One region of the Bacillus pretiosus genome, then DNA from elsewhere that is predicted to be linked to it. Evidence: riboswitches for the same ligand, from Rfam matches in the RefSeq annotation. Region 1 holds a riboswitch; the other holds the start of a gene.
The links. A riboswitch is a leader RNA that binds a small molecule or an ion and turns the genes downstream of it on or off. The one in region 1 is predicted to bind S-adenosylmethionine.
Positions count from the first base shown of each region.

Region 2: linked by a shared signal. The riboswitch ahead of ACU8YW_RS01825 (methionine ABC transporter ATP-binding protein) and the one ahead of ACU8YW_RS26770 (bifunctional O-acetylhomoserine aminocarboxypropyltransferase/cysteine synthase) in region 1 are both predicted to bind S-adenosylmethionine.

Region 1 covers NZ_CM129593.1:5,156,602-5,172,536, reverse strand. Annotated here, with positions in the region: gene ACU8YW_RS26785 (transcriptional regulator YeiL) at 1-663, opposite strand, end outside; gene ACU8YW_RS26780 (YjjG family noncanonical pyrimidine nucleotidase) at 770-1,465, shown strand; gene ACU8YW_RS26775 (chloride channel protein) at 1,506-2,738, opposite strand; SAM riboswitch class I at 3,053-3,157, shown strand; gene ACU8YW_RS26770 (bifunctional O-acetylhomoserine aminocarboxypropyltransferase/cysteine synthase) at 3,250-4,548, shown strand; gene metA (homoserine O-acetyltransferase MetA) at 4,532-5,437, shown strand; gene ACU8YW_RS26760 (homoserine dehydrogenase) at 5,579-6,874, shown strand; gene ACU8YW_RS26755 (YczE/YyaS/YitT family protein) at 6,905-7,531, opposite strand; gene ACU8YW_RS26750 (LacI family DNA-binding transcriptional regulator) at 7,630-8,607, shown strand; gene ACU8YW_RS26745 (SGNH/GDSL hydrolase family protein) at 8,618-9,499, shown strand; gene ACU8YW_RS26740 (ABC transporter ATP-binding protein) at 9,496-10,413, shown strand; gene ACU8YW_RS26735 (DUF2705 family protein) at 10,406-11,398, shown strand; gene ACU8YW_RS26730 (uracil-DNA glycosylase) at 11,418-12,095, shown strand; gene ACU8YW_RS26725 (DUF3817 domain-containing protein) at 12,137-12,430, opposite strand; gene ACU8YW_RS26720 (Cof-type HAD-IIB family hydrolase) at 12,640-13,461, opposite strand; gene ACU8YW_RS26715 (purine/pyrimidine permease) at 13,743-15,026, opposite strand; gene ACU8YW_RS26710 (potassium channel family protein) at 15,122-15,935, shown strand, end outside.
Region 2 covers NZ_CM129593.1:334,922-350,856, forward strand. Annotated here, with positions in the region: gene pruA (L-glutamate gamma-semialdehyde dehydrogenase) at 1-313, shown strand, start outside; gene ACU8YW_RS01815 (hypothetical protein) at 508-657, shown strand; gene ACU8YW_RS01820 (cysteine hydrolase family protein) at 890-1,453, opposite strand; SAM riboswitch class I at 1,696-1,802, shown strand; gene ACU8YW_RS01825 (methionine ABC transporter ATP-binding protein) at 1,926-2,945, shown strand; gene ACU8YW_RS01830 (methionine ABC transporter permease) at 2,935-3,600, shown strand; gene ACU8YW_RS01835 (MetQ/NlpA family ABC transporter substrate-binding protein) at 3,622-4,476, shown strand; gene ACU8YW_RS01840 (HXXEE domain-containing protein) at 4,644-5,111, opposite strand; gene ACU8YW_RS01845 (DUF3926 domain-containing protein) at 5,173-5,364, opposite strand; gene ACU8YW_RS01850 (ArsA family ATPase) at 5,357-6,538, opposite strand; gene ACU8YW_RS01855 (MarR family winged helix-turn-helix transcriptional regulator) at 6,614-7,096, opposite strand; gene ACU8YW_RS01860 (YiaA/YiaB family inner membrane protein) at 7,328-7,564, shown strand; gene gatC (Asp-tRNA(Asn)/Glu-tRNA(Gln) amidotransferase subunit GatC) at 7,706-7,996, shown strand; gene gatA (Asp-tRNA(Asn)/Glu-tRNA(Gln) amidotransferase subunit GatA) at 8,012-9,469, shown strand; gene gatB (Asp-tRNA(Asn)/Glu-tRNA(Gln) amidotransferase subunit GatB) at 9,484-10,911, shown strand; gene ACU8YW_RS01880 (diacylglycerol kinase) at 11,381-12,286, shown strand; gene ACU8YW_RS01885 (HAD family hydrolase) at 12,424-13,170, shown strand; gene gabT (4-aminobutyrate--2-oxoglutarate transaminase) at 13,325-14,689, shown strand; gene ACU8YW_RS01895 (sigma-54 interaction domain-containing protein) at 14,805-15,935, shown strand, end outside.

The DNA.
Region 1 (15,935 bases):
AAGTTCATCAGCCAGTTTTTCTAATTGAATTCGATCTTGTATGTAATAGGTTCTTCCGTCTTTTTTTAAGTAATTTTGCTGGCAAAACTGGTTTAATACGTATAAAAGATGGCGGTAGCTGACATTTAAGTATTCCGAAGCCTCGGTATGTTTTTCTGTATAACTGTTATTTTGTTCTGTTAATAGAATAAAAGCCGCTAATCGATTTTCGAACGGATAACTATTGTTTTTGGCGTAACTTTCTGTTCGGCTAATTGTTTTTTCGCCGATAAATTTACATAGTTTCTGTAGAAAGGTAGCATCTTGCAATAAAAGATGCTGACAATCTTTAAGAGGGAACGCTAAGCACATACAATCTTCAATCACTTCCACCGTTTTCGTAACGGATTCAACGCCAATTAACCCTAATTCTCCAATGAACGAAGGTGCTTGAATAAAGTTAATTAAGGAGACCTTCCCGTTTTTGTGACTCATATATATTTTCGCTTTTCCGGAAATTAAGTAATAAAGATAAGGAACATCAACGCCTTCATTACATATCCTTTCTCTCTTTTGAAAGGAATGTAGTTCAGCATACGGTAAGACATTAAAAGAAAAAAGAGTATGGACGTTGTAAGTTTGCATGTAATGAGAGATTTCTTCGCTATTTTTGCTGACTTTCATATTTTCACCTCATGTTTAGTATGAGATATCTCCTATTATGTTTACAAGAAGGAATGATACGATTTACGTAAATTTGTTTTTGTAGAAAAGAGAGTGTGAAGGGCTTATGAAAAAATATAAAACATTGCTATTTGATGTAGATGATACATTGTTAGATTTTCAGAAGGCGGAGAAAATGGCGTTACGTATGCTGTTTGAAGAGAAAGGGATTCCTCTAACTAGCGAGGTTGAAGGGCACTATAAAAAAATTAATAAAAGTCTTTGGGATGCTTTTGAGGAAGGTGAAATGAACCGTGATGAAGTTGTAAATACGCGGTTTTCAATTTTGTTTAAAGAGTACGGGGAAGAAGTAGATGGAGTATTATTCGAAAATAATTATCGTAGCTACTTAGAAGAAGGAAACCAACTTATGCAAGGTGCGTTTGAATTTATAAGTCAAATTCAAAGTGAGTACGATTTATATATAGTGACAAACGGTATTTCTAAGACGCAAGATAAGCGTTTACGTAATGCAGGATTACATGCCTTGTTTAAAGATATTTTCATTTCTGAAGATACGGGATTCCAAAAGCCGATGAAAGAGTATTTTGATTATGTTTTTGAACGAATTCCTAATTTTCCCCCTGAAGAAGGGCTCATTATTGGGGATTCGTTAAGTGCTGATATGAAAGGTGGATATGTAGCGGGAATTGATACTTGTTGGTTTAATCCAGAAAAGAAATCAAATAATAGCGAGATTGTGCCAACATATGAAGTACAAAATTTTGAAGAGTTATACGCGTTATTGAAGCAACGTGTGTAATAAAAATAGGCAGTGGAACTTTTGTCCCTACTGCCTATTTTTATTCGTTTGTAGCTTCGTTATTTTTAGGAAGTGGAAATGCATTACCAATCGCTGCCGCTCCAAGCATCGGTAATAGTAAATTGAGCGGGAAAAACATGAGTAATAGTAATGTTATAGCAATTGGTTTTCTTAATGCATAGCTTGAAATTGCTGTCGTGACGATGGCTACCGAAGCGATTGGATCTATCGGGATAATGGAAGCTATAGCATATCCGATACTAGATCCAGCAAATATAATTGGGAAAATATGTCCACCGCGCCAACCTGTATTTAAACAAACGGCAGTAATACATAATTTTAAAACACCTGAAAGAAGTAGTACCCAGAAAGATAAATGACTCCATTCAACGACTAAATCTTTTAATTGGTGTTCTCCTGAGAATAACGTGTACGGGAGAAAAGTTCCTGTAATTCCTAATAAAATACCACCGATAATTCCAAGTGATAGTTTGTATTCCCTGAAGGGATGGATTAATTTCTCTAATGTGAATTCAAATTTGAAATAAAAGAAACCAACTATAGCACCAATACTAGCAAGTGGTAGAAAGGCGATCCATTCATTAAGAGAAAGGGAACCTTCCCCAAAATCAACGATAAAGGATCCGCGATTATCGAATTTACTAAGTAATAAATAAACGGAAAAGCCAGCGAAAGTGGTAGCTAAATATACAATTGCTTTTTTTCCTTTAGAAAATTCGTTAATTTGCTCACCCTCATTTTCATTTGGAGCTAAATAACCGAATAATGGCGCGTTAAAAATTACACTTAAAGTAGCGCCAATTCCAACCTCTGTTAGTTCATTCATTCCTTTTAAGGCAAATGTAAAGCGATCCCCTACCCATGTACAAAGTCCACCGATAATTCCAACAAGTGCTGCTTCGGGACCTAAGCTAGCTCCAAATATTAAAACGATAATCGCAGTTAAAGTAGCTTTATGTACAAAACGGTATTCAATTCTACCAGTTTTTTTATATTCACCCATCACTTCCGGCATAAGACGTGGATATATGCCGAAGTATTTTTGGGTTAAACCAACGAGAATACCACCGATAGTTGTTACACAAATAGTGTAATACGGGGGAGAAGAGAAAATAGTAGGTAAGTATCCCCAAATAAAGTGAATGCCGATATTTATTGTAACTAAAAATAGCCAGACTGTAGCTCCTACTATAGAGCCTAAAAGAATGCCGTATAGGACGAGTATATAGTGCATGTCCTTTGTGTTTGTCATGTTATACCTCCGTTATGTAAGTTTTAATGTCGAAAGGATTAAATATGCTACTGTGAAAGGAATATGTATAGTATCTTTTTGAGAGGTGGGCTTATTCAATATATTGAGGTCTCGTGAGAATTTGAAATGTATACAGTTAAACTACTTACTTAATTTTATATAGTAATCGTGGGTTTTAAAAGGTCTTTTTCAAATGGATATGGAATATATTTCTTTTGTTATGCATGTCAAATTCTTTGTATTTAATTTAGAACATTCAGAAAAACCGATTGACATTAGGAAATTATTGCTATAAAATCAACGGTAATTGCATAGTCTTATCAAGAAAAGGTGGAGGGACAGGCCCGATGAAACCTTGGCAACAGCCGTATAACGGAATTGTGCCAAATCCTGCAGGTAATAATCCTGAAAGATAAGAAAGAGCCTTTAGAGCGTGTTTTCAAACTGCTCCTTTCTTGTTTTCAGGAAAGGAGCAGTTTTTTATTTTGTATAAAAGAAAGGAGAATGAGAGATGGGAGAATCATGGGGAAAAGGAACAATTTGTGTGCAAGGTGGCTATACACCAAAGAATGGTGAACCGCGTGTTTTGCCACTTTATCAAAGTACAACGTATAAATACGATACTTCAGATGATTTAGCAGCGCTATTTAATTTAGAGGCAGAAGGATATATATATACGCGTATTGGAAATCCTACTTTAGCTGCATTTGAGCAAAAGTTAGCGGATTTAGAGGGTGGTGTAGGAGCTGTTGCAACGGCTTCTGGGCAGGCTGCTATTATGCTTGCTGTTTTAAATATTTGTAGTAGCGGAGACCACTTGCTTTGTTCTTCCACAGTTTATGGTGGAACGTTTAATTTATTTGGAGTGAGTTTGCGTAAGCTTGGTATTGACGTTACGTTCTTTAATCCGAATTTAAGTGCTGATGAAATTGTGGCCCTTGCTAATGATAAGACGAAACTTGTTTATGCAGAGTCGTTAGGAAATCCAGCGATGAACGTTTTAAATTTCAAAGAATTTTCAGATGCAGCGAAAGAGTTAGAAGTACCTTTTATCGTGGATAATACATTAGCAACTCCTTATTTATGCCAAGCATTTGAGCACGGAGCAAATATTATCGTTCATTCTACGACGAAATATATTGATGGTCATGCAAGCTCTTTAGGCGGCATTGTCATTGACGGAGGGAACTTTGATTGGACAAATGGGAAATATCCTGAACTTGTTGAACCGGATCCAAGTTATCACGGCGTAAGTTACGTTCAAAATTTTGGTGCAGCAGCGTATATTGTGAAGGCACGTGTTCAATTATTAAGAGACTATGGAAACTGTATGAGCCCATTCAATGCGTATATTAGCAATATCGGCTTAGAAACGCTACATTTAAGAATGGAGCGTCATAGTGAAAATGCTCTCGCAGTTGCTAAGTGGCTTGCTAACCATGAACGTATTGAATGGGTGAATTATCCGGGATTAGATAGCAATGAAAATTACTCGTTAGCACAAACGTATTTGAAAAAAGGTGCTAGTGGTGTTTTAACATTCGGCATTAAGGGCGGATTAGAAGCAGCGAAAGAATTTATCGCAAATGTAAAACTAGCAACTCTCGTAACGCATGTAGCGGATGCACGAACTTGTGTTATACATCCTGCTAGCACAACGCATAGACAATTAAGTGCTGAAGATCAGCGTCTAGCTGGAGTTACATCAGATTTAATTCGTTTATCGGTTGGTATAGAAGATGTTTCTGATATTATTGCAGATTTAGAAGCAGCGCTAGTCGGAGGCAAAGAACATGCCGATCATAATTGATAGAGATTTACCAGCTCGCAAAGTGTTGCAGAAGGAAAATATTTTTGTAATGACGAAGGAGCGAGCAGAAACACAAGATATCCGGGCATTGAAAATTGCTATCTTAAATTTAATGCCTACAAAGCAAGAAACAGAAGCGCAATTACTTCGTTTAATTGGCAACACACCGTTGCAATTAGATGTTCACCTACTTCATATGGAATCACATTTGTCTCGCAATGTAGCGCAGGACCATTTAACGAGTTTCTATAAAACATTTCGTGATATTGAGAATGAGAAATTTGATGGACTTATTATTACAGGAGCACCAGTTGAAACTCTTTCTTTTGAAGAGGTAGATTATTGGGAAGAGCTTAAACGTATTATGGAGTATTCAAAAAAGAATGTAACATCTACGCTTCATATTTGCTGGGGGGCACAGGCTGGCTTGTATCATCATTATGGTGTTCCAAAGTATCCTCTTAAGGAAAAAATGTTCGGTGTATTTGAACATGAAGTTCGTGAGCAACATGTGAAATTGTTACAAGGGTTTGATGAATTGTTTTTTGCCCCGCATTCTCGTCATACAGAAGTACGAGAGAGTGATATTAGAAAGGTGACAGACTTAACATTATTAGCAAATTCTGAGGAAGCAGGTGTTCACCTTGTCATTGGGCAAGAAGGAAGGCAAGTGTTTGCGCTCGGGCATAGTGAATATAGTTGTGATACGTTAAAGCAAGAATACGAACGGGACCGCCAAAAAGGGTTAAATATTGATGTGCCGAAAAATTATTTTAAGCATAATAATCCAAATGAGAAACCACTTGTAAGGTGGAGAAGCCATGGGAATCTATTATTCTCTAATTGGCTGAATTATTACGTGTATCAAGAAACCCCTTATGTATTATAAAAAAAGATTGTGTAACACGTGGCAACGTTTTCTTTGTAAAGATTAACTCATATTTTTCCGAATGTTCAAAAAACATTGTTTTTCAGATTTTTTACTCATATAATTTCATCTAAACACAATTTTTGAGGGGTGGACAGTATTATGAAAGAAATTCAAGTTGGTTTATTAGGTCTTGGGACAGTTGGGAGTGGTGTAGTTCGTATCATTACAGATCATCAAGAGCGACTTATCCACCAAGTAGGTTGTCCTGTAAAAGTAACGAAAGTACTAGTACAAAATATTGAAAAAGAGAGAGAAGTAGAGGTACCTTCTACTCTATTAACACAAGATGCAAATGAAATTTTAGATAATCCAAATATTGACGTTGTCATCGAAGTGATGGGTGGCATTGATGATGCAAAAGCATATATTTTGCAAGCCTTACAGAGCGGGAAGCATGTTGTGACTGCCAATAAAGATTTAATGGCGTTACATGGGGCGGAACTCTTAGCGGTAGCAAAAGATAATAAAGCAGATTTGTTTTATGAAGCAAGTGTAGCCGGAGGGATTCCGATTTTACGAAGTATCGTAGAAGGACTTTCTTCAGATCTTATTACGAAAGTAATGGGAATTGTAAATGGAACGACAAATTTTATTTTGACGAAAATGTCAGATGAAGGGAGAGCATATAACGACGTGTTAAAAGAAGCCCAACAACTTGGATTTGCAGAAGCAGATCCAACATCAGATGTGGAAGGTTTAGATGCAGCGAGAAAAATGACGATTTTGGCTACCCTTGGTTTTTCTACAAATGTAGAGCTTGGAGATGTGAAGGTAAAAGGGATTACTTCTATTACAGAAGAAGATATTGAATACAGTAAGAGTTTAGGATACACGATTAAATTAATCGGTCTTGCGAAGCGAGATGGTGAAAAATTAGAGGTGACAGTTGAACCGACACTACTTCCAAATACACATCCTCTGGCGGCCGTACAAAACGAATATAACGCTGTATATGTGTATGGTGAAGCGGTCGGAGAAACGATGTTTTATGGGCCAGGTGCAGGAAGTTTACCGACAGCAACAGCTGTTGTTTCAGATTTAGTAGCTGTAATGCAAAATATTCGATTAGGTGTAAACGGAAATAGTGCGGTATCCCCGCAGTATAAAAAAGTATTAAAAGAGCCAGACGAAATTGTTGTGAAGAAATTTTTAAGACTTCATGTAAAAGATGAAATTGGTGTATTTGCAAAAATTACTTCATTATTCTCTGAGCGTGGCGTTAGCTTTGAAAAGATTATTCAAATGCCGCTTGAAGAGAAAGGGAAGGCTGAAATTGTAATTGTGACGCATCGTGCGTCTCTTGCTGATTATGATTATATTCTACATACGTTGCAAGGGTATGAAGAAATAGATTGTTTGAAAGCAAACTATCGAATTGAAGGGGATGCTAAGTAGTATCTCTTCTTATAAAACAGAAAGAGCCTGTTAAGCAGCTTGCTTAATAGGCTCTTTTCTATTTAAAATCTTCGTACCAATTTGAATAAATGCTTGGATAATCCAGCCTGTTGTAAAGGATAAGATGATTGTTCCAAAATAGATAGGTCCATCTAATAGGAAGCTTAATGTTAAAAATAAAAACGCTAACGAAATTTCTGTTCTTCTAAATGTCCATTTCTTTTTCTCAGCAACCGTTAAAACGAAAGCTTCTTGAGGTGCTGCGCAAAGGTTTGTAGAGACGTAAAGACCAATCCCAGCTCCAACGAATAGATTTCCGCAAATAAGTGTTATATATTTTGGAAGAGAACGGATAGCGTCCATAATAGTTGGAATGGAACCAATCCAATCAACAAAAAGGGAAATAAGAACCATCGTTACAATTGTACCAATTGTTATTTGTTTTTTATTCCAAAAGAGTACGATAAGAGTAAATGCAAAGTTAATCATGAAAATCCAAAAACCGATACTTATCCCGAAATTTTGATATAGTGCAATAAAGAAGGAATCATAAGGGCTAAGTCCAAAGGAAGTAATTGTCGTCATCATATTAATACCGATGGCGAGAGTGAGTAGACCGCCAATGAAAAATATATATTCTAATTTGAATCGAAGCATAGTTGTATATCCTTTCAAAATGTATTTGCTAGGAAAGGATATATTGTGGAAAGCTTACCAGGTCAAGGGAGAATTTTTGCAGGGAAGGGGAAAATGAGATGACGAATATAAGGAAGATTGCTGAGCTTGCTGGGGTATCTGTTTCAACTGTTTCACGTGTACTAAATAATCATCCATATGTGAATGAACAGAAACGAAAAGAAATTTTAGCAATTATAGAAGAATTAAATTATACGCAAAATGTGAATGCAATTCATTTAGTGAAAGGAAAAACGAATGTAATTGGCGTTTTATTACCGCACGTAAATGATCAATATTATAGCGCTATTATCGAGGGAATATCAAAGGAAACAGCAAAGAATAATTATAATATGATGCTTTGTCAGACGAATTATAGTGAGGAAAGGGAATTAGAAATTTTAAATATGTTAAAAATGAAAAAACTTGATGGGGTTATTATATGTTCGCGGGCGAATAGTAAGGAAAAGCTTGAAGAATATACGAAATTCGGCCCTATTGTTATGTGCGAAGAAATCGACTCGAATTTCATTTCGAGTGTGCATATTGATTACTATAAAGTGTTTTCGCGCGGAATGAAAAGCTTAATAGATGCGGGCCATACAAGTATTGGGTATTGCATTGGAAGAAGTAATAGCATTAATAGTCAGAGAAGAAAACAAGCATATGAAGATTCGCTTCAACAGATTGCTGTAACACCGATAGAGGCTTGGAAGTTTAAAGGCTGTTTTACAGTGGAAGATGGGCGTAATGTGATTAGGGAATGGACACGTATGTCAGTAAAACCAACAGCGTTTCTTGTATCTTGCAACCATATTGCCGCGGGGATGGTAACGGAAGCGAAAAAACAAGGCATTCGTATTCCGGAAGATATTACGATTATCGGTTGTGATGATCAAGATGTGGCAGATATTTTAGGCATTACGACGATTTCGTATTGTAGTAAAAATGTTGGTGTGAAGGCATTTGAATTATTATATGAAAAGATTAATGATGAGCAAATCGATATAAGGCACGTAGAGTTATTGCCAGAATTAGTACATAGGGAAACAACATAATAGATAAGGTTTGAAAATCGCTTTTCAAAATTGCGTTTGGTATAATTATGGACAATCTATGAGGGCTAAAAGGGGTTTTGATATGAGATCAAAAGTAGTAAAAGTAATTCTACTCATTACAATTGCATCTTTCTGTTTATTTGCATATGGCTTTGTTTCAGGTGTAAATGATGTATTAAATCCGAAAGCTTCAAATTTAATTAAAAAGACCGATGTAGTGGCAAAAGAGAAAAAGAAAACGGGAACGTTACAAATCGTTAGTTTAGGTGATTCATTAACACGCGGTGTTGGTGATAAAGAAGGAATTGGCTATGTTGGACGGATGAAAGAAGATTTACAAAAAGATTATAAGCAAAAGGTTGCATTAACAAACTTAGCTGTTAGTGGTGCAAAAATGCCCGACCTATTAAAACAAATTGAGAGTAGTGGCGCTCAATATTCAATTAAGCAAGCAGATGTAATCGTTTTAACAATTGGAGGAAATGATTTATTTCCAGGGTGGGAATCGCTTGAAAAGATAGATTTAGAAACATATCGTCCTGATACAGCGACGTTCCAAAATGAAGCGAAGAAAATAATAGAAGAAATTCGTAAGTTAAATACAGATAGCCCTATTTTTTGGCTTGGTTTATACAATCCTTTTGAAGATGTAGAAGATTTAAAAGGTTCTTCAAACATCGTTGTAGACTGGAATGCATCTTTAGAAAAATTAGCGATAAATAATAAAAATGTGTATATTACACCGACATTTGATTTATTCCAAAACCGTGGGAAAGATTTATTATACTCCGACCATTTCCATCCGAATGAAATAGGATATACATATATGGCGGACCGATTAGTTCAAAATGTTGCGAGTAAATTAAAACTAGAACAAGGAGGGGTAAAATGACGACGATACTTTCCGTACGTGACGTGAAGAAGGTAATTGGAAAGAAGACAATTGTAGAGAATATTTCCTTCGATGTAAAACAAGGGGAAGTGTTCGGCTTCCTAGGGCCGAATGGTGCCGGAAAAACAACTACAATTCGAATGTTAGTTGGATTGATTAAAGAAACAGAAGGCACGATTTCTATCGGCGGTTATTCTATTAAGGAAAATTTCAGAGAAGCGATGCGTCAAATTGGGAGTATCGTTGAAAACCCAGAACTGTATACCTATTTAACGGGATGGGAAAATTTAAAACAATTTGCCCGTATGTTAGGTGGTATATCAGATGAACGTATTATTGAAATTGCTCAAATGGTTCATTTAGATGAAAGAATTCACGATAAGGTAAAAACATACTCACTCGGTATGAAACAGCGTCTTGGTATTGCGCAAGCGCTTCTTGGAAATCCAAAATTGCTCATATTAGATGAGCCAACAAATGGTTTAGACCCAGCTGGGATTAGAGAACTTAGGGAATTTATACATAAGCTTGTGAAAGAAGAAAATATGAGTGTGTTTATTTCAAGTCATTTGCTAAGTGAAGTGCAAATGATATGTGATCGCGTTGCTATTATTCATAAAGGAAAGATGATAACAGTTGCCAAGGTTGAAGAGTTAATTAAAACAGCAAGTGATCGTGTAGAATGGATTGTTACACCGATTTCTAAGGCGAAAAATATGCTAGAAGATGCTGAGGAAGTAAGAGAAGTGAGTATAGAAGGTGATCGATTACTATGCCGCATGAATATCGCATCTATAAGTAATTGGAATAAACATTTTGTAGAAAACGGGATAGATGTACATAGCGTTAAGGAGCTTGTATTTACGCTAGAAGATTTATTTATTGAACTCACAAGGGGTGAGCAGCATGCGTGAATTTGCGAATCTAGTCTTAAATGAATCGGAAAAAATTTATCGTAAGAAACGTATTTTTGTTGTCATGCTTATTTTAGCAATCTTGATCCCACTTTTCGTGTATGCGCAGTATCGTGAAGTAGAAACGACACAAAAAAGGCTCGGTACGACGGATTGGAAAGTTTCATTACAACAACAAATTGTTGATTCTCAAAACCGCTTGAACAATTCTAGACTACCAGAAGAATGGCGTGATTGGCTAAAGGTAAGAGTGGAGCAGCAACAATATTATTTAGATCATGATATTAACCCGATGGCACCGGGCGCACCCACTTTTGTAAGGGCGTTTATTGAGCAAGGAATTACATTGTTTATTCCGCTTCTCGTAATGATTGTCGCTATCGATATTGTTTCAGGAGAGCGAAGTGATGGAACGATGAAGATGCTACTTACACGGCCGATTCGGCGCTGGAAAATACTTCTTAGTAAGTACGTGACGATGTTATTTTTCATTTCACTCATACTGCTTCTTGTCGGTTTGTTTGCTTACATATTATCTGGGCTTGTATTTGGATACTCGGGATGGAATTTGCCTGTTTTAACTGGGTTTGTTATTGATAAGGAAACGTTAAATACGAATTTTGTACACCTTATTCCGCAGTGGCAATACGTCTTGATGGCGTATGGGTTAGCTTGGTTTGTTGCTATCGTTGTCGGAACTATATCATTTATGGTTTCTGTTTTAATTCGAAATACACCAGCCGGTATGGGCGTTATGTTAGCCGCATTAATCGCAGGTGGCATTTTAAGCTCGTTTGCAACATCTTGGGAGGGTGCGAAATATATTTTTAGTGTGAATTTATCATTAACAGACTATCTATCAGGAAAATTACCTGCATTACAAGGCTTATCGATGGGGTTCTCTTTAATGAATTTAACGGTTTGGGCAGTTATATCCCTTATTATTTCGTTTGTAGTATTTACAAAACAGGATATGGTGAATTAATTGGACGGGAAGTGAAAGCATGAAAAATGTTTTAAAAAATGATTGGGAGCCATTATTGGCACCAGAATTTGAGAAAGAATATTATCGTAAGCTGGCTGATTTTTTGAAAGAAGAGTACAGTACACATGTTGTTTATCCAAGGATAGAAGATATTTTTAGCGCTCTAGAGTATACAAGTTATGAAAATACAAAGGTCGTTATTTTAGGGCAAGATCCATATCATGGACCGGATCAAGCACATGGTTTAAGCTTTTCAGTACAGCCCGGCATTAAAACGCCACCGTCATTGCTAAATATGTATAAAGAACTTCGAGATGAATATGGTTATGAAATCCCGAATAACGGTTATTTAGTAAAGTGGGCAGAGCAAGGGGTTTTATTATTAAATACGGTATTAACAGTTCGACAAGGTGAAGCCAATTCTCATAAGGGAAAAGGTTGGGAGCATTTCACAGATCGTGTAATTGAGCTATTAAATGAACGTGAAAAACCGGTTATTTTCATATTGTGGGGACGTCATGCACAGGCGAAGAAAAAGTTAATTACGAATACGAAGCATCATATTATCGAGTCTGTACATCCGAGCCCATTATCGGCAAGACGTGGTTTCTTTGGTAGTAAGCCATACTCTAAAGTAAATACGATTTTAGCTAATATGGGCGAGAGAGAAATTGATTGGGAAATTCCAAATTTGTAAATAAAAAAGGTAGTTAACAGTCGTTAACTACCTTTTTGCTATTATTGTTGTTCGTTCTTTAATTTTGCATCTAGTACAAAAGTACCGAATGGGATAACTGATGAAACAAATGCCCCAAGTGCCCATGCAATTGATTTGCGGTGTACGATTGTTACTTGAATTACCGCAAAGATGAATAGAATAAATAAAACACCATGAGCCATACCTGTAATTTTAACGGCTGTTGCAAATCCTGCAAAATATTTTAATGGCATTGCTACAAATAATAGTAATAGGAAAGAAATCCCCTCAATTAAGCCGATTGCTCTTAATCGTCCGATTGGTGTAGATAACATGAAGTAGCCTCCTTTAATGTATGCTTGTATATAGTAAATTTGTATTCTTTTTCAAAATAAAATAGTCTATTTTGTTCCATTATATACAAAAAGAAAGTTTACACTACGAGAATAGTGCAAAGTTCAAAATATAGTCACAAAAGCATGAGAATTTAAATAAAAACCTATTTGAAGTGTTTGACTTCAAATAGGTTTTATGAGTGAAAATATTAAACAAGTGCTTCTCTTTTTAGTACGAACTTCTCTACAACTTTTGCAACGCCATCGTTCATATTTGTATCTGTTACGTAGTTTGCAATTTCTTTAATATCATCTGGTGCATTGCCCATTGCAACACCAAGACCGGCGAATTCGATCATTGCCTGATCGTTATAGCTATCGCCCATTGCGATAACTTCTTCGCGCTTAATGCCAAGTTTTTGAATCAGTTGGTTTAAGCTTGTTCCTTTTGTAACACCGGCTTCAGTAAATTCTAAGAAGAATGGTTTAGAACGCATAACACTTAATTGGCCTTCTAGTTGTTTTTGTAGTTTCTTTTCTACTACAACAAGTCGTTCAGCTTCTTTATTCATTAATACTTTTACTACAGGCTCTTTAACAGCAGCTTTAAAGTCATCTACTACAACAATTGGCATACCAGTAATATCGCCCTCAATTTCAGTATAAGGATTATTTTCTTCTGTTACGATATCATCGCCAATATAAGTATGAATCCATACATCTTCAGTTTTACTAATTTCAAATAGGTTGTGAACGATTTCAGGAGATAGCGTACTACTAAAGATTTCTTCGCTTGTTTTACAGTTAATAATTTTTGCACCATTAAAAGATAGAATGAAACTACCGTATTCTTCTAAACGAAGTTCTTTCGCTACATTGCGCATACCAAATGTTGGACGTCCAGAAGCAAGTACAACTTTTACACCTTGCTCTTGTGCAGTCATTAGAGCCTCTTTCGTACGAGGTGAAATGGTATGGTCGTCACGTAATAAAGTATCATCTAAGTCTAAAACAATCATTTTATAAGTCATATTGAAAATTCCTCTCTTTGTTGAAATAGAAATAAAGTTTTATGAAGATATTGGGGAATATATAGTAAGACATCGAACTTCTTTATGTGAAGCTAGGAGAAGTTCTGTATTTTTAGTATAAATTATCACGAGCACATTGCCCATGATAATTTATACTGCTAATGCCCGATCGGTGAGAGCTAATCATTAGTAAAGATGAATAGCTCTCATTGATTAAAGTTTAACTTTATCATTATCGTAACAACTCTAAAGATAGAGTGCAATAATGGAAGTTTTCCAATTTACGATGGTTGTTTTTCTGTAGAACGAGAAAATAGCATTTCGAGCAAAATTGCCATTACAGATCCAAGAACAAGACCGTTACTTAAAAACGATGCTAGAAACGGCGGGAGTGTAGAAAATGCTCCTGCTGGAACAAACATAACTCCGACTCCTGTAAAGATTGAAAGACCTGCTACTTTAAATAACCGTTCTTTATCTTGTACTGTTTCGTATTCGCGAAAGGCAAGACCAATCATGCTTGCAAATACAGGGTAAATGGCAGCATATCCGACTGCGACAGGTATCGCCGCAAAGAATGAAGTAATCTTTGGGAATATACTAACGAAAATAATAAAGCTTGACCCTAACATAAATGGGAGTCGTTTATAAATATTAGTCGTTGCAATAAATCCTGCTGATCCAGAAATCGCGACAGGTCCAATAGCTGAAAAAAGGCCTCCTAGCAATTGATTTATTCCTGTTATAATACCGGCTTGTTTGAAACGATCTGGTGCTGCATTCTTTTCATACTTAGAGACAATCCTTTGCACAACGCGAATACTTGCTAACATATTTGTTAGAAGTAATAGTGTAACGAAAACTACCGTAATTGCCATGTTCCATTCAATACGAGGCATTCCGAAAACAAATAGAGACGGAAAACGGATTATATCTGTCACAGGCGTTACTGGATTTGATAATCCGAAGCATGCGAATAATATCCAGCCGCAGACGATACTGAAAAGAACGGAATATTGTCCAATAATAGGTAGCTTCATGATGAAAAAGGATAGTAAAATAACAATGAGTGAAAGAATAAATACGTCAGCTTGTACCTCTGTATGTTGTCCGTCAAGACCGAACATTCCCTTTAAGAAGGACCCGCTAAGTTGCGCGACGAGAAGAAATAAATATGTTCCAATTACTGTCGGTGTAAAATAGCGCACTAGTTTATCGATGAGCCCAAAAACACTAAGAATAATACAAATGATACCACTTAATAGGAAGGCGTACTGAAGTACTTTAAGCGTTTCGTTGCTGGATCCAAATAATACGACACCTAAACTTGCATAAAGAGAGAAAATGCCCCACCAAAGGCCTGCAGGACCTTCTTGAATAGGAAGTTTATGCCCAAATATAACTTGCAGTAGGCCGGCAAAGCCAAGAACAAATAATGTTCTTTGTACGAATGCAATAGCTTCAGCGCCATCGAGACCATAATTAGTTGCGACGCTAATTGGTACAATAAGGCTCCCCGCTAAAATAAATAGCGCCCATTGTAAGGCGGAAAGAAATGTTTTCATTATATCAACCTCTTTCATAGATTCCATATCTAGTATATATGTATTTCATTTCCACTGGCAAAGATTGTAGATAGAGAAAAGAGTTGAAACACGATATGAATGCACGAAAGCAATTATGGATAGCAGTTATATGTATGACCTTTGTTGTAATTCTAGGAACGTTAGGATTTATGGCGATTGAAGAGATTAGTTTGTTTCAAGCATTTTGGATGACGATGATTACTGTATTAACTGTTGGGTACGGAGATGCCGTTCCTGTAACACAGGCAGGAAAAGTTTTTGCGCTTCTTATCATACCGGTTGGAGTCGGTATTGTTACGTATGCAATTGGTGTAGTGGCAGCTATGATTATTGAAGGGAATTTATTTCATGCAGTACGGAGGAAGAAGATGGATAAACAAATAGCACAGTTACAAAATCATATTATCGTATGTGGTTGTGGTAGAGTGGGGCTTCAAGTTGTACATGAATTGCAAGAAAAGAAAATTCCATTTGTCGTCGTGGATAAAGATGAAAGTATATTAGAGAAGGAAAAACTTTTGTATGTACACGGAGATGCAACGGAAGACCAAGTGTTACATCATGCGGGAATTTCAAAGGCAACCGGTTTAGTTGCTATCGTAGCAAATGATGCTGAAAATGTATTTATTACATTAACGGCAAGAGGGCTAAACGATGCAATTAAAATTGTGGCAAGGGCGGAAAAACCGGAAACTGAAGACAAATTAAAGCGTGCTGGGGCAAATAAGGTGATTAATCCATCTAGCATGGCAGGAATTCATATTGCAAAAGGTATTGCGAATCCGCTAACAGTTCATTATATTGATACAGTACTATATGGCGTGGAACAGTCATTTGTAATTGAAGAAATTGCAGTCGGCAAAGGTTCTATTTTAGCTAGTAAATCGT
Region 2 (15,935 bases), 430 kb from region 1:
AATGAAAGAAGAAATCTTCGGACCAGTAGTAGCATTCTGTAAAGCAAAAGACTTTGATCATGCACTTGCAATTGCAAACAATACAGAATACGGTTTAACAGGTGCTGTTGTTACTAATAACCGTGACCATATTGAAAAAGCACGTGAAGAATTCCATGTGGGTAACTTATACTTCAACCGTGGATGTACTGGTGCAATCGTAGGTTACCAACCATTCGGTGGCTTTAACATGTCTGGTACAGACTCTAAAGCTGGTGGCCCTGACTACTTAGCACTTCACATGCAAGCAAAAACTACTTCTGAAACTTTATAAGAAATAGTAGAAGAGATCTTCGCAGTCTGTGAAGATCTCTTTTTTTTTTTTTTTTTTGAAAAAATTTCTATATGTGGATTAAGATAGATATAAGTAGAAAAACTAATAAAGTAATAAGGTTTACTTCAGTAAATAAGGTATATTATATTTGTTGAATAGATTCTCTTTAAAGACAAGAAAAGTAGGTGAACAAAGTGGGGAAATATCAATTGGATTACAAAAGTCAGGTATCTGTGGCAAAGTTTCATGAAAAACAGACGCCTGCCAAATTTGATAAAAAGCAGCAAATTGAAAAATTGCGTGCGGAGTATTTGAAAAAGAAGCAAAAACAAACAGATAAATAATATGTTACGTTTTTGAGAGGAGAAACTAGTTTCAATTACCGTATATTACCATTAGGTAATTAGAACTAGCTAAATCCTATTAATATCGGGATAAACATGTAAATAGAAACAAAACAACGAGAAAAGTTGACTTATTAGTCATATTTTTTAGTATTCATTTTAAGGATTTCCTGTATAATACAATTTGAAAGAAAATCTATGGTTTGACAAGAAACACTCTTTTCGGTTTTGCTCACTGAAGGGAGTGTTTTTTTGTAGCCACAAACTCCTCTGTACTCATTACAGTTGCATATACTCCATTTAAACTAGCCAAAATTGTGTTATGAATATAAACGGCTGGTATAGTAGCATTCTTAAAAGAAAGATCTTTTGTAGCACAAGCATCATGTATAACGGTACATGGAAAGCCGAAATCAAAAGCAGCCCTTACGGTAGCATCAATACACATATGAGTCATCATCCCGCATATGACGACGTGCTCAATGTCTAAACGTTGTAATTGTTCTAGAAGATCAGTTTCGCGAAAACTATTTGGATAATGTTTGAGTATAACGGTTTCTTCTCTAAGTGGACGTACGCTTTCATGAATATGTACACCCTCTGTATTGGGCAGGAAAAAAGTAGCGTCATCTTTTATTGCTACATGTTGGATATGAAAAATAGGTTCGTTTTTCGTTCTAAAGAGTTGTAGCAGCTGACGAGCATATTTGCTTGCTTCTATTGGATTACGCAATTCCATCTTTCCGTGTTGAAAATAATCATTTTGAATATCAACGAGTAAAAGAGCTGTTTTCATATATTTATCTTCCTCCGGTTTCATATTCAAATAATGGTATTCAATTTATAGAGGTGATTCTCCTTTTAAAAAAATATGAAGGAGAAGAATTTTACATAACTTTAAAAAGCAATATTATATTGTGATTTTTTATTTGAAAATTTTAATAGATAAATAATTAATATTTTTCTAAAAAATGTATTGACTCTTATTATTCTGAGTTCTATAATGAGAATTAATTAAACGACAATTAAATCGATACATTCTTATCCAGAGAGGTGGAGGGACTGGCCCTACGATACCTCAGCAACGGGTTTTTTAATACCGTGCTAACTCCAGCAAGCCTTATAAAAGGCTTGGAAGATGAGAAGATGTGACCGAGTACATATAAGTGCTCTCCTTCTTATCTTTATGGTTGATAAGAAGGAGAGCACTTTTTATTTTACCTCGAAAGCTCTACTTCAAGTTTTTACAGCATATAGGAGGGGAAAAAATGATTTCTTTTAACAACGTAAGTAAAGTATATGAATCAGGTGGGCAATCTGTTCATGCGGTGGAGGATGTAACATTATCAGTTGAGAAGGGCGAAATTTTTGGCATTATCGGTTTTAGTGGCGCTGGAAAGAGTACGTTATTACGCCTAGTAAATATGTTAGAGAGACCAACGGCGGGAACGATTTCAATAGATGATAAAGATATTACATCACTATCGACGAAAGAATTACGGAAGCTAAGACAAAGAATCGGGATGATTTTTCAAAGTTTTAATTTATTTAATTCAAGAACAGTGTTTGGGAATATTGCTTATCCATTAAGGTTAGCGAAAGTACCAAAAAATGAGATAAAAGAAAGAGTAAATGAACTGCTAAAGTTTGTAGGATTAGAAGATAAAGCAAACTATTATCCAGAGCAACTATCAGGCGGACAAAAGCAGCGTGTTGGCATTGCAAGAGCACTTGCAACATCGCCAGACATTCTTATATGTGATGAGGCAACATCAGCTTTAGATCCAGAAACAACGACAGAAATTTTGAACTTATTAAAGAAAGTAAATCGAGAATACAATGTAACAATTCTTCTTATTACACATGAAATGCATGTTGTGAAAGAAATTTGTCACCGTGTAGCTGTAATGGAGAAGGGAAAGGTTATTGAAGAAGGAAAACTGTTTGATGTTTTCACACAACCAAAAACAAAGACAACTCAAAACTTTGTACGCTCCATTATTAATGATCATTTACCGGAAAGTGTTCTAGGGAAAATTCAAAATGGTGGACAGATTTATCGCTTAACATTTACTGGGGAAGAGACAGGGCAGCCGGTACTATCATATATCGCGAAAAATTATAACGTCGATGTAAACGTACTGTACGGAAATATTATTGAACTTCAAAATGTGCTATTTGGAAATCTTCTTGTAGAATTGCAAGGTGAACAGAAGGAAATTCAAAAAGCATTACAACATCTAAGACTGCAAGTGCAGCTGAAGGAGGTAGAAGCTCATGCGAGTTGATTGGAGTATATTTTGGCCTCGCATAGTAGATGCGACGGGGGATACCCTCTTAATGGTAATCGTAACCCTTATATTTGCTACAATTCTTGGTATACCCCTAGGTTTACTGTTGTATGTAACGAGGAAAGGAAACTTTTTAGAAAATAAATGGGTCTTTTCTATTCTTAATATCATTATTAATACAATTCGTCCGGTTCCATTCATCATCTTCTTAGTAGCTTTAAGCCCACTAACAAGAAGTGTTATCGGAACGACGATTGGAACAGCAGCAGCAATCTTTCCAATGACGTTAGTTGCGTCAATTGGTATTGCTAGAATGGTTGAAACAAATCTTGTTTCAGTTCCAAAGGGAGTCATTGAAGCAGCTCAAGCGATGGGTGCTTCACCATTTAGAATTGTTTTTGAAATTCTTGTACCAGAAGCGTTAGCGCCATTGATTTTAGGTGTTACGTTTATGACAGTTGGTTTAATTGAATTTTCTGCAGTTGCTGGGCTTGTCGGTGGTGGCGGTCTTGGTGACTTAGCGATGACATATGGTTATCAACGTTTTGATACATCAGTTATGTTCGTAACGGTCGTTTTACTTATTATTCTCGTACAGATAGCTCAAAATTTAGGAAACTACTTTGCGAAAGTCTTTTTACGTAGATCATAAAAAGGAAGAGGGGAAAAGAAAATGAAGAAAATTTTAGCATTTGCATTATCAGCGATTGTAGGAATTTCAGCGTTAAGCGGCTGCTCAAGTGGAGACACGGGGGCAGGAGCAAAAGAGAAAGTAGTTCGCGTTGGCGTAACCGGAACAGATGGAGACGCTTGGGAAATTTTAAAGAAAAAAGCTGAAAAAGAGGGAATTAAAATTAAACTGGTTGAGTTCTCTGATTACACAACGCCAAATAAAGCGTTAGCTGATGGAGATATTGAACTAAACTCATTCCAGCACGTTGCTTTCTTAGAGCAATTTAAAAAAGAGCATAAGTTAGATATTACAGCTGTCGGTACAACGCAAATTGCACCAATGGGCTTATACTCTGAAAAATATAAGAAGGCAAATGAAATTCCAGATGGTTCAGAAATTGCGATTCCAAATGATCCAACGAACCAAGCTCGTGCATTAAAACTTCTTGATGCAGCTGGATTATTAAAGCTTAAGAAAGACTTTGGCTTATTCGGAGATCCAAGTGGCATTGCTGAAAATCCGAAGAAGTTAAAAATTACACCGGTTATCGCACAGCAAACACCTCGTGTATTAAAAGATGTTGCAGCTTCAGTTATTAATAACGGTGTTGCTGGTCAAGCTGGATTAGATCCAGCGAAGGATCCAATTTTCTTAGAAGATCCAAAGAATGAAAATGCGAAGCCATATATTAATATTTTCGCAGCTCGTACAAAAGATAAAGATGATTCAACACTGAAAAAAGTAATTGAACTATATCATTCAAAAGAAGTAACAGATGCAATTAAGAAAGAAACAAATGATGGTTCCATTTCAGTAGATCTTTCACTTGAGGAGCTTGAAAAAATCGTAAAATAATTATCGGGTTTAACGATTAACAGTAGGAACCCCTCCGCTGTTAGCTCGTTCAACATATAATCTACTTAACAAACAAAACCCTAATTCTGTACCTTCCAATTCTGTATAACGTAGAATCCAATGTTTGTTAAGTAGAGTGATGGACCAGGAGTTTTCCTGGTCTTTTTTTATGAATGAAAGTAGCTAGCGAATAGTAAGGTAATCCAAATTATAAAAGGGTAAGCAAATAAGCTAAAAATGAGTGTAATTACGAATTGTTTTTTATGAATGAGGTGTTTTTCGAATGAAAAAAAGAAAATAGAAAAAATCATAATGAAAACGGCTGATATTACGCCAGGATTATATGAACGATAAATGAAAAACAAAATAATATGTTGAACAGAGTTGAAGAATATCGCCCCCTGTATAAAAATAATCCAGTATATAGAAGACAAGAAGTTTAGTTGATATAGAAAGACGATAAGTAAGACAAAGATTGTTAATACGAAAATCGCAATGAAAAATTGTCGGCTTGTTATAAAATAAATTGAAAATTGATTAGCAAGATATTGTGGCATTTGAAAAGATTCTTCAAGGTTATGAACGAAAAATAATAAAGGAATGATCCAGGGTATAATAGTTGAATGTTTTTTCATCAACTGACATCACTCCAATAAAATATAGAAAGCCTAAAAAAGGCCCTCTATACAGGGATAGTTATTCAATTATGATACTTTTTAAATTATCCTCATGATGCTCTTGTTTTTTCGGATAAGTAGCTAGTTCCTCTTGCAAAATGTTTAGTGCTTGCTTAGCTGATTGCTGGATTGGGGCAGGTAACTCTTCTAATATATTCATACCGACTTTTATTTTTGTACGAATTACCTTCCTTAGTAGTTCCTCACGCATGCACTACACCTCCAAATCGAATGTTTAGTACATCATCTTCGAATTTTGCTCCTTGAATAGAAAGGTGTGTTAACGTTTTTGGTAATGTGATGTTCCGTTTCACAGAACCTGAACGAATGATAAGTTCATCACCTTTTTGATTTAATGAAAGTTCACTTTTGTTTGAGAAGGGAATGGAGAGAACGAAAATATACTCATCGCCATCTTTTTTTACATATTGAGTGCGACCGTTAAATTTCACTTCCGTAGGAGAAGAATCTGATTTAAATAAAGCATCTCCTACACGCTCTAACATAGACAAACCGACAACCTCTTGTTCAAACATAGGAGCTTCGTAAATAGGAAGCGGCTGAAAACTATCTTGAATCAATGTTTTATATTTCTTTTGAGTATCTTTCCATGCTTGAAAATAAGGATCGGTGACAGTGTTAGGGATGACGCGATTAATCATAATGGCATCCACGTTATAATCGTATAAGTTTAAATACGTAAAGCTGCGCTGAGCTTCTTTAATGACCATCTTTTCAGGATTTACAACGATGCGGATACTTGTTATGTCTCGGTTTGATAAAATATCTCTCATTTCTCCAAGTTGTTCAAGTGTATTCGTTAATTCGTCCATAATATCATCGGTTGGAAGGGGGACACCAAGAAGTGGTTGAGCTACAGGACGAACAACTTTTAAAACTTTTCTTTTAATAGGAAAGAGTTTTTCCATCCACCAGCCGAGCATATCTGGAAAGCTGAGCATTGCTAATGTTTCTCCTGTTGGAGCGCAATCAATGATGATAACATCATATGTGTTTTGTTTATAATAATCGAGTACGCGAAGTAAGCTAATTAAATCTTCCATACCAGGAAACATTGTTAATTCTTCTGTTGTAATATCATCAGCTGCTTTGGAAGTGAAGAGTAGTGTAATATATTTCTGTAATTTCCCCCAGCCTTTTTCCATCTCATAAATCGTATTAATTTCTTGTGCCCACAAATTTTCACGAATTGCTAATGGCTCAGAAGATAGCTTTATACCAAATGAATCTCCTAAACTATGAGCAGGATCTGTACTCATTACTAATGTTTTTAATCCTTGTTTTGCGCTTTGAAGTGCTGTTGCTGCTGAAATGCTAGTTTTTCCTACGCCGCCTTTACCTGTATACAAAATAATTCTCATTATTCTATCCCCTTTGTTTCGAGTATCGAATATTACGAGTACCGAAATAAAATGTTGAATAAAAACCCAACTAGGGTTTTATTCAATCGGAATGTTTTTCATTTTAGGTGTAGAAACCTTTTCTTCTGTTTTTTGCTGTGACGTAGCAATGTGATTCATGATCTTTTGGAAGATTTGTAGTAAGAATGCTTTTTCTGCTTCTGATAATGCTTCTGTCACTAGGCTAAAGTAATGGGCTGCATTTTGTTTTACTTCTTGAACGAGCATTACGCCGTTTTCTGTTAAACGAATTAATACAATGCGTCGGTCGTTTTCATCACGGTACCTTTCAACATATCCCTTTTTTACGAGGCGATTTACAACACCTGTCGTTGTACTCATCGGTATATCAAGAAGGTCAGCGATTTTTGTCATTGTAATATCTGTATTTCGCTCCATCCAAAGTAAACAAAATACTTCTGTTTTAGAAAGTGTTAAATCTAGGCTTACCCATTCTTCAGGATAAAAAAGTTTCTTGGCGTTATCTAGCAGTAAGTCTAAAAAATGTTCGTATTGCAACAATTATTTCCACTCCCGTATATTTCGAGGTTCGTAATATTTGTTTTTATTTTATGCAGAATTGAAATAAATGTCAATATTTTTAACTGTTTTTTCAGATTAGACAGAAAACTAACTTTAAAATAGTATTCTTTTATGATAGATTTATAAATATAAAACTAGAATTTACATAAAAATCCATCATAGTAAATATACTTATCTATAATGGATGTACAGCTAACGAGGGGGAGAACAATGAGAAGACGTAATACGCAAGCGTTCACGTTTTTAGCATGGACTTCATTTGTTTGTGCACTTTCAGGTATGCTAATTGGAATTTATACGTTAGATGAAACGCTTAGTGTAAAAGGATATTATTTAATTGGAACATTATTTTTAACGATGTCTTGTTTTGTATTACAAAAAACAATTCGTGATAATGAAGAAGATAACGAGAGATTTCCGAAAAATAAACCGTTAGATAAAGAGTAAATCGTAAAGAAAGGCATTTGCCTTTCTTTTTTTATGTAAAAATGCAGTAAGTGCCGTGTGTTGACTTGCTTGAAGTACTGAAAATTTGGTATCATCAATAGTATTGTAGATTGAACGATATATTATGGAGGTGGCCTAGCCGTGTCAAGAATTTCCGTTGAGAATGTAAAGCACGTAGCACATTTAGCACGTCTTGCAATTACTGATCAAGAAGCTGAAAAATTTCAAAAACAACTAGATGCAATTGTTACATTTGCAGAACAGTTAAATGAATTAGATACAACTGATGTAAAACCAACAACTCATGTATTAACTATGAAAAATGTTATGCGTGAAGATGTACCAGAAAAAGGTTTACCAGTCGAAGAAGTATTAAAAAATGCACCGGATCACAAAGATAATCAAATCCGTGTTCCAGCAGTATTAGAATAGAGGAGGGGAATTTCGATGTCATTATTTGATCATTCCGTATCAGAGTTACATAAGAAGTTAAACAACAAAGAAATTTCCGTTACGGATTTAGTAGAAGAATCTTACAAACGTATTGCGGATGTTGAAGATAACGTAAAAGCTTTTCTTACATTAGATGAAGAAAACGCACGCGCGAAAGCGAAAGAATTAGACGCGAAAATTGGTGCTGAAGATAATGGTTTATTATTCGGTATGCCAATTGGTGTAAAAGATAACATTGTAACTAACGGTCTTCGTACAACTTGTGCGAGCAAAATGTTAGTAAACTTTGATCCAATTTATGATGCAACAGTTGTGCAAAAGCTAAAAGCTGCTGACACAGTTACAATCGGTAAGTTAAATATGGACGAGTTCGCAATGGGTTCTTCAAATGAAAACTCAGGTTTCTACGCTACGAAAAATCCATGGAACTTAGATTACGTTCCAGGCGGATCTAGTGGTGGTTCTGCAGCAGCTGTAGCAGCAGGAGAAGTATTATTCTCTCTAGGTTCTGATACGGGTGGTTCTATCCGTCAGCCAGCTGCATATTGCGGCGTTGTAGGTTTAAAACCAACTTACGGACGCGTATCTCGTTACGGATTAGTAGCATTCGCATCTTCACTTGACCAAATCGGACCGATTACACGTACAGTAGAAGATAATGCATACTTATTACAAGCTATTTCAGGTATTGACCGTATGGATGCAACTTCTGCTAACGTTGAAGTAGGAAACTACTTAGCTGGTTTAACAGGCGACGTTAAAGGTTTACGCATTGCTGTACCGAAAGAATACTTAGGAGAAGGTGTTGGCGAAGAAGCTCGTGAGTCAGTACTAGCTGCTTTAAAAGTATTAGAAGGTATGGGCGCAACTTGGGAGGAAGTATCTCTTCCACACTCTAAATACGCTCTAGCAACGTATTACTTATTATCTTCTTCTGAAGCATCTGCTAACCTTTCACGCTTTGATGGCGTACGTTACGGTGTTCGTTCTGATAATGTAAATAATTTATTAGACCTTTACAAAAACACACGTAGCGAAGGTTTTGGTGATGAAGTAAAACGTCGTATTATGCTTGGTACATTTGCACTTAGCTCTGGTTACTATGATGCATACTACAAGAAAGCACAACAAGTACGTACATTAATTAAAAACGACTTTGAAAATGTATTTGCTAACTACGATGTTATTATTGGACCAACAACGCCAACTCCGGCATTTAAAGTGGGCGAAAAAGTTGATGATCCAATGACAATGTATGCAAATGACATTTTAACAATCCCAGTAAACTTAGCGGGTGTTCCAGCGATTTCTGTTCCATGTGGATTCGGTGCTAACAACATGCCACTTGGTCTACAAATCATTGGTAAACACTTCGATGAAGCGACAATTTACCGCGTTGCACATGCGTTTGAGCAAGCAACAGACTATCATACAAAAAAAGCAAGTCTGTAAGGAGGCGAGCATAGATGAATTTAGAAACAATTATTGGTTTAGAGGTTCACGTTGAGTTAAAAACAAATTCGAAAATTTTCTCTGCGAGTCCAACAGAATTCGGAGCGGAGCCAAATACACAAACAAGTGTAATTGACTTAGGATACCCAGGGGTACTTCCTACTTTAAATAAAGAAGCAGTTAACTTTGCAATGAAAGCTGCAATGGCATTAAACTGTGAAATCGCAACGGAAACGAAGTTCGACCGTAAAAACTATTTCTACCCAGATAATCCGAAAGCTTACCAAATTTCTCAATTCGATAAGCCAATTGGTGAAAATGGTTGGATTGAAATTGAAGTAGACGGTAAAAAGAAACGTATCGGTATTACACGTCTTCATTTAGAAGAAGATGCTGGTAAATCAACGCATACAGCTGATGGTTCATTAGTAGATTACAATCGTCAAGGTATGCCTTTAATCGAGATCGTATCTGAGCCAGATATGCGTACGCCAGAAGAAGCATATGCATACTTAGAGAAGTTAAAATCAATCATTCAATACACTGGCGTATCTGATTGTAAGATGGAAGAAGGTTCCTTGCGTTGTGATGCGAACATTTCCCTTCGTCCAGTTGGACAAGAGAAGTTCGGTACAAAAGCGGAACTGAAAAACTTAAACTCATTCACTTACGTACAAAAAGGTCTTGAGCACGAGCAAGTGCGCCAAGAGAAAGAATTGTTATCTGGTGGTATCATCCAACAAGAAACACGTCGTTATGATGAAGCAACGAAGAAAACAATCTTAATGCGTGTGAAAGAGGGATCTGACGATTACCGTTACTTCCCAGAGCCAGACTTAGTTGAACTTTACATCGATGATGAGTGGAAAGAAGAAATTCGTGCTTCGATTCCAGAACTTCCAGATGCACGTAAAGCTCGCTACGTTGCAGAAATTGGCTTACCAGCTTATGATGCACACGTATTAACATTAACGAAAGAGATGTCTGATTTCTTTGAAGCAGCAATTGAAGATGGAGCAGATGCGAAACTAACATCAAACTGGTTAATGGGTGAAGTGCTTGCATACTTAAACAAACAACAAAAAGAATTAAAAGACGTTGCATTAACGCCTGCTGGTTTATCTAAAATGGTTCAATTAATTGAAAAAGGTACAATTTCTTCTAAAATCGCGAAGAAAGTATTTAACGAGTTAATTGAAAAAGGTGGAGACCCAGAGGAAATCGTTAAAGCAAAAGGTCTTGTTCAAATTTCTGACGAGGGTACACTTCGTAAAGTTGTAACAGAAATTCTTGATAATAATGAGCAATCTATCGAAGACTTTAAAAACGGTAAAGACCGTGCAATTGGCTTCTTAGTTGGTCAAATTATGAAAGCTACAAAAGGACAAGCAAATCCGCCGCTTGTTAACAAAATCTTACTTGAAGAGATTAATAAGCGATAATAATAGTAACTTGTAAAGATTAAGCAGAAAAACACCCGTACATGGGTGTTTTTCTAGGTTAATCAAACGTTTGTTTAAATGAGAGAAGATCGTTTAAACAAACGTTTGATTAACTGTCAAAAGTGTAAAAATGTTTGTATAGCAACTATGGTATGATAGTTGCAAAAAGGTGGGAATAATGATAAATCTAGACATAGAGGTTTTTTCATCTCATGAAATAATAGATAATTATTATTCGTTATATGTAAATTGTTGTGAGGAAATAGATGGACATAAATTTTTTGTCAAATAAAACAAAACCATTGAAATGAATATTTACTTTTGATGGACTACACGAATCGGGTTCTTACTGCCTGTTTGAGCGAGATAAAAGAAGGATAGGAAGATGAGAGGAGGTAGGCATGGGAATACTGAATAGAAGTTCGGTATGTTCTTTTTCAATATATAAAGAAATTTCCTGTGCTAATAAATGATGAAGCGAGCAAGAATTATTTATAATCCTACTTCTGGGCGCGAGCTATTTAAGAAGAGCTTACCGGAAGTATTACAAAAATTAGAACAAGCTGGATATGAAGCGTCTTGTCATGCGACAACTGGTCCTGGAGATGCGACTGTGGCAGCGAGGCAAGCTGCGGATCGTAAGTTTGATGTTGTTATCGCAGCTGGTGGTGATGGTACATTAAATGAAGTGGTGAACGGCTTAGTAGGACATGAACATCGTCCAAAGTTTGGAATTATTCCAGTTGGAACGACAAATGATTTTGCGCGTGCGATCGGTGTACCTCGTGCTATTGAAGAGGCTGCGGATATTATTTGTGAAGGGAAAACAGTTCCGTTAGATCTTGGTAGAGCGAATGATACATATTTCATTAATATCGCTGGTGGCGGCCGTATTACAGAATTAACATATGAAGTGCCAAGCAAGCTAAAGACGGTATTAGGCCAACTTGCTTACTATTTAAAAGGAATCGAAATGTTACCGTCATTACATCCAACATATGTTGAAATTGAGTATGATGGGAAATTACTACAAGAAGAAATTACGATGTTTTTAATTACGAATACTCGTTCAGTGGGCGGCTTTGAAAAGGTAGCACCATATGCATCGATTAACGATGGATTATTTGATTTATTAGTACTGAAAAAAGGTTCTATTGCTGACTTAATTAAAGCAGCAACACAAGCGCAGCGTGGTGAACATATTAACAATCCAAAAGTACTATACACACAAGCAAATCGAATTAAAGTGCATTCACCAGATAAACTAATGATTAACTTAGACGGTGAATACGGTGGAGATGCACCGATGGAATTCGAAAATATATATCATTGTCTTGAACTATTTGTTCCTGAACAACAAGAGGATGCCCTGTAAAGGCATCCTTTTTATTATATAGAGGAATTGTAAATTGGAAGTTAGTTTGATTTTTATGGTATTTTTACAATTCGTTTATTTTATATCCATACTTTATTGATACACTGGAGGAGATAAGAAACGAGAGGTAGGATGCTATGGAGAAGGTAAAGGCAATACTATTTGATAAAGATGGGACATTAATGGATTTTTATTCAATTTGGATAAAAGTGGCTGAAGAGCTTGTTGCTGAATGTATAAAATTATATCAACTCCCACATTCAATGCAGCAGGCTTTATTAAAAGAAATCGGTGTGGATGGGGCATTTGTTCATCCTCGTAGTGCAATAGCTGCTGGAACAAGCCTCGATGTAGCAAAGGGGCTTTGTAAGTATATTACGTCATCTAAGGAAGAGGAAATGCATGAGTGGGTAAGTGAAAAATTATTTTCTCTTATGTATGAACACCGCTCCTATATGAAAATGACGGCGGATTTACCGAGGATTTTACAAGGTTTAAAGGATAGAGGATTTATTTTAGGTGTTGTGACAGCTGATGATTTTGCACCAACAGAATTATTTTTGAAACAATATCAATTAGAGTCCTTTTTTGATTATGTTGTAGCTTCAGATACATTTCCGGCACAAAAACCAGATAAAAGAATTGTAGAATATTTTTGTGAGAAGTTTCATTTAGAAGCATGTGAAGTAGCCGTCGTTGGAGATACACCAACTGATTTACATTTAGCGAGAAATGGTGGCAATTGCTATGCAATTGGAGTACTGTCTGGTACAGGAGATCGTCAAACGTTAGAACCACTTGCAGATTTAGTAGTACAATCTGTTGGGGAGTTTATTTCTCATTCGGGTGAGTTGATTTGGGAACAAGGAAAGTCTAATGTGTAAGAAAAATAAGTCTATAAGGACTCTTAATGAGTCTTTATAGACTTATTTTTTATGTCGACATAGAAGGTATGCAGGATGAATGCTGGGAAAGAACGTTGGCATACATTTTGCAATGAAAAGAGAAAACAATGTAAAGAAAAGGATGGGGTACGTAATGAACACAAAAAAATTTGCTAAAGTAAATGAACAAATTCCTGGACCGAAAGCAGCGTCTTTATTAGAACGCCGCCAAAATATAGTACCAAAAGGAGTAAGTAACGGCATCCCAACGTTTGTACAATCTGCAAATGGTTCTCTTGTAACAGATGTTGATGGCAATCAGTACATTGATTTCGCGGGAGCAATCGGAACAATTAACGTAGGGCATTGTCATCCAGCTGTTAAAGAGGCGCTCCATAAACAAGTAGATCAATACATTCATACTGGATTTAATGTCATGATGTATGAGCCATATATTGAATTAGCAGAAAAACTTGCGGCATTAGCGCCGGGAAGTTTTGATAAGCAAGTACTATTTTTAAATAGTGGTGCAGAAGCGGTTGAGAACGCTGTGAAAATCGCTCGTAAATATACAAAAAGACCTGGTATTATCGCATTTTCTAAAGGATTCCATGGGCGTACATTAATGACAATGACGATGACAAGTAAAGTAAAACCATATAAATTTGGATTTGGTCCATTTGCGCCTGAAGTCTATAAAGCACCATTCCCGTACGAATATCGCCGCCCAGAAGGATTAACGGAAGAGCAGTACGATGACTTTATGATTGAAGAGTTTAAGAATTTCTTCATATCAGAAGTAGCACCAGAAACAATTGCAGCCGTTGTAATGGAACCTGTTCAAGGGGAAGGCGGATTTATCGTTCCAAGTAAGAAGTTTGTGCAAGAAGTACGCAATATTTGTTCAGAACACGGCATCTTATTTGTAGCGGATGAAATTCAAACAGGATTTAGTCGTACAGGAAAATATTTTGCCATTGATCATTATGATGTCGTTCCAGATTTAATTACGGTATCTAAATCATTAGGCGCTGGTGTACCGATTAGTGGTGTTATTGGGCGCAAGGAAATTATGAATGAGTCTGCGCCGGGAGAGCTTGGTGGAACGTATGCAGGAAGCCCACTAGGATGTGCAGCAGCATTGGCAGTACTTGATGTAATAGAAAAAGAGAATTTAAATGATAGAGCGATAGAATTAGGAAAAGTCGTAATGAACCGATTCGAAGAGATGAAAAATAAATATAATTGCATTGGTGATGTGCGTGGTTTAGGAGCAATGTGTGCATTCGAGCTCGTTCAAGATCGGAAGACGAAAGCACCTGATAAAACGTTAACAGCTAATTTGTGCGCAGAGGCAAATAAACGCGGATTACTTCTACTATCAGCAGGGACATACGGTAATGTTATTCGTGTGTTAATGCCATTAGTTATTACAGATGAGCAACTTGAAGAAGGATTAACTATAATTGAAGAATCATTGCAAGTCTGTTATGAGAAAGCGAATACTGCTCGTGTTTAAAAGCTAAATAATAAATCGCAAACATTCTAGCTGACTCTATATAAAATACAGAAAATTCACTTTATAATAAAGGTAGTGAAGTGAATCGATGGATTGGAAGTTAGGGGTGGCTAGGATGGTTGGAGAAAAGGAACGAGTGTTAATGGATTTACAAGATGTATTTGAATATGCGTTTGACGAAATTTTTGTGACTGACGAAAAGGGAATCGTTGTGCGTGTAAATAGTACATGTGAAAGGCACTATCAACTAGCTGCTAAAGAGTTGGTAGGTAAGCATGTGAAAGAATTGCAGAAGGATGGTATCTTTTATCCATCGGCAACGTTAGAAGTAATTGAAAAAAAGAGACCGATTGAACTCGTTCAAACGACAAAATCAGGAGAGTATTTACACGTTCGTACAAGGCCTGTTTTTGATAATGAGGGAAATTTAAGAAGAGTAATTAGTTATTCACGTGATCTGACAGAGCTCTACCAATTACGTCAAAAGGTAGAGGAAATGGATAATCAGTTAAAAACATATAAAAAAGAATTAAGAGAAACATATGAACATGAAGGACTTATTTTTAAAAGTATCGCTATGCAAAAAATAGTCGAGACAATCAAGAAAGTATCCGTGGTAGATAGTACAGTTCTCGTTTTAGGTGAGACAGGAGTAGGGAAGAGTCGATTAGTACGTCATTTACATGAAGTGAGTAACAGGAAGAATGAAAGTTTCTATGAAATTAATTGTGCGGCATTGCCAACGAATTTAATTGAATCAGAGCTTTTTGGATACTCAGGTGGATCTTTTACAGGTGCGAATCGTGAAGGGAAAAAGGGATTATTAGAATCAGCTCATAAAGGAACTCTTTTCTTAGATGAAATTGGCGAAATGCCACTTGAAATTCAAGCGAAACTTTTGCAAGTGTTGCAAGAAAAAACGTTTCGTCCTATTGGCGGAAGAGAATTAAAAAAGGTGGACGTTAGAATTGTAGCGGCTACAAATAGAGATTTAAGTATGATGGTGAAACAAGGAACATTCCGGAAAGATTTATATTATCGTCTAAATGTCATTCCAATTGTAATTCCACCACTCAGGGAAAGAACTGAAGACATTTTGCCACTCATTTATCATTATTTACAGCACTTTAACGAAAAATATGGCCGGAATGTAAAATTAGCGCCTAGCACATTGCAAATGTTTGTTGGTTACCCGTGGGAAGGAAATAATAGAGAGATTGAAAATGTGATTGAGCGAATTGTTATA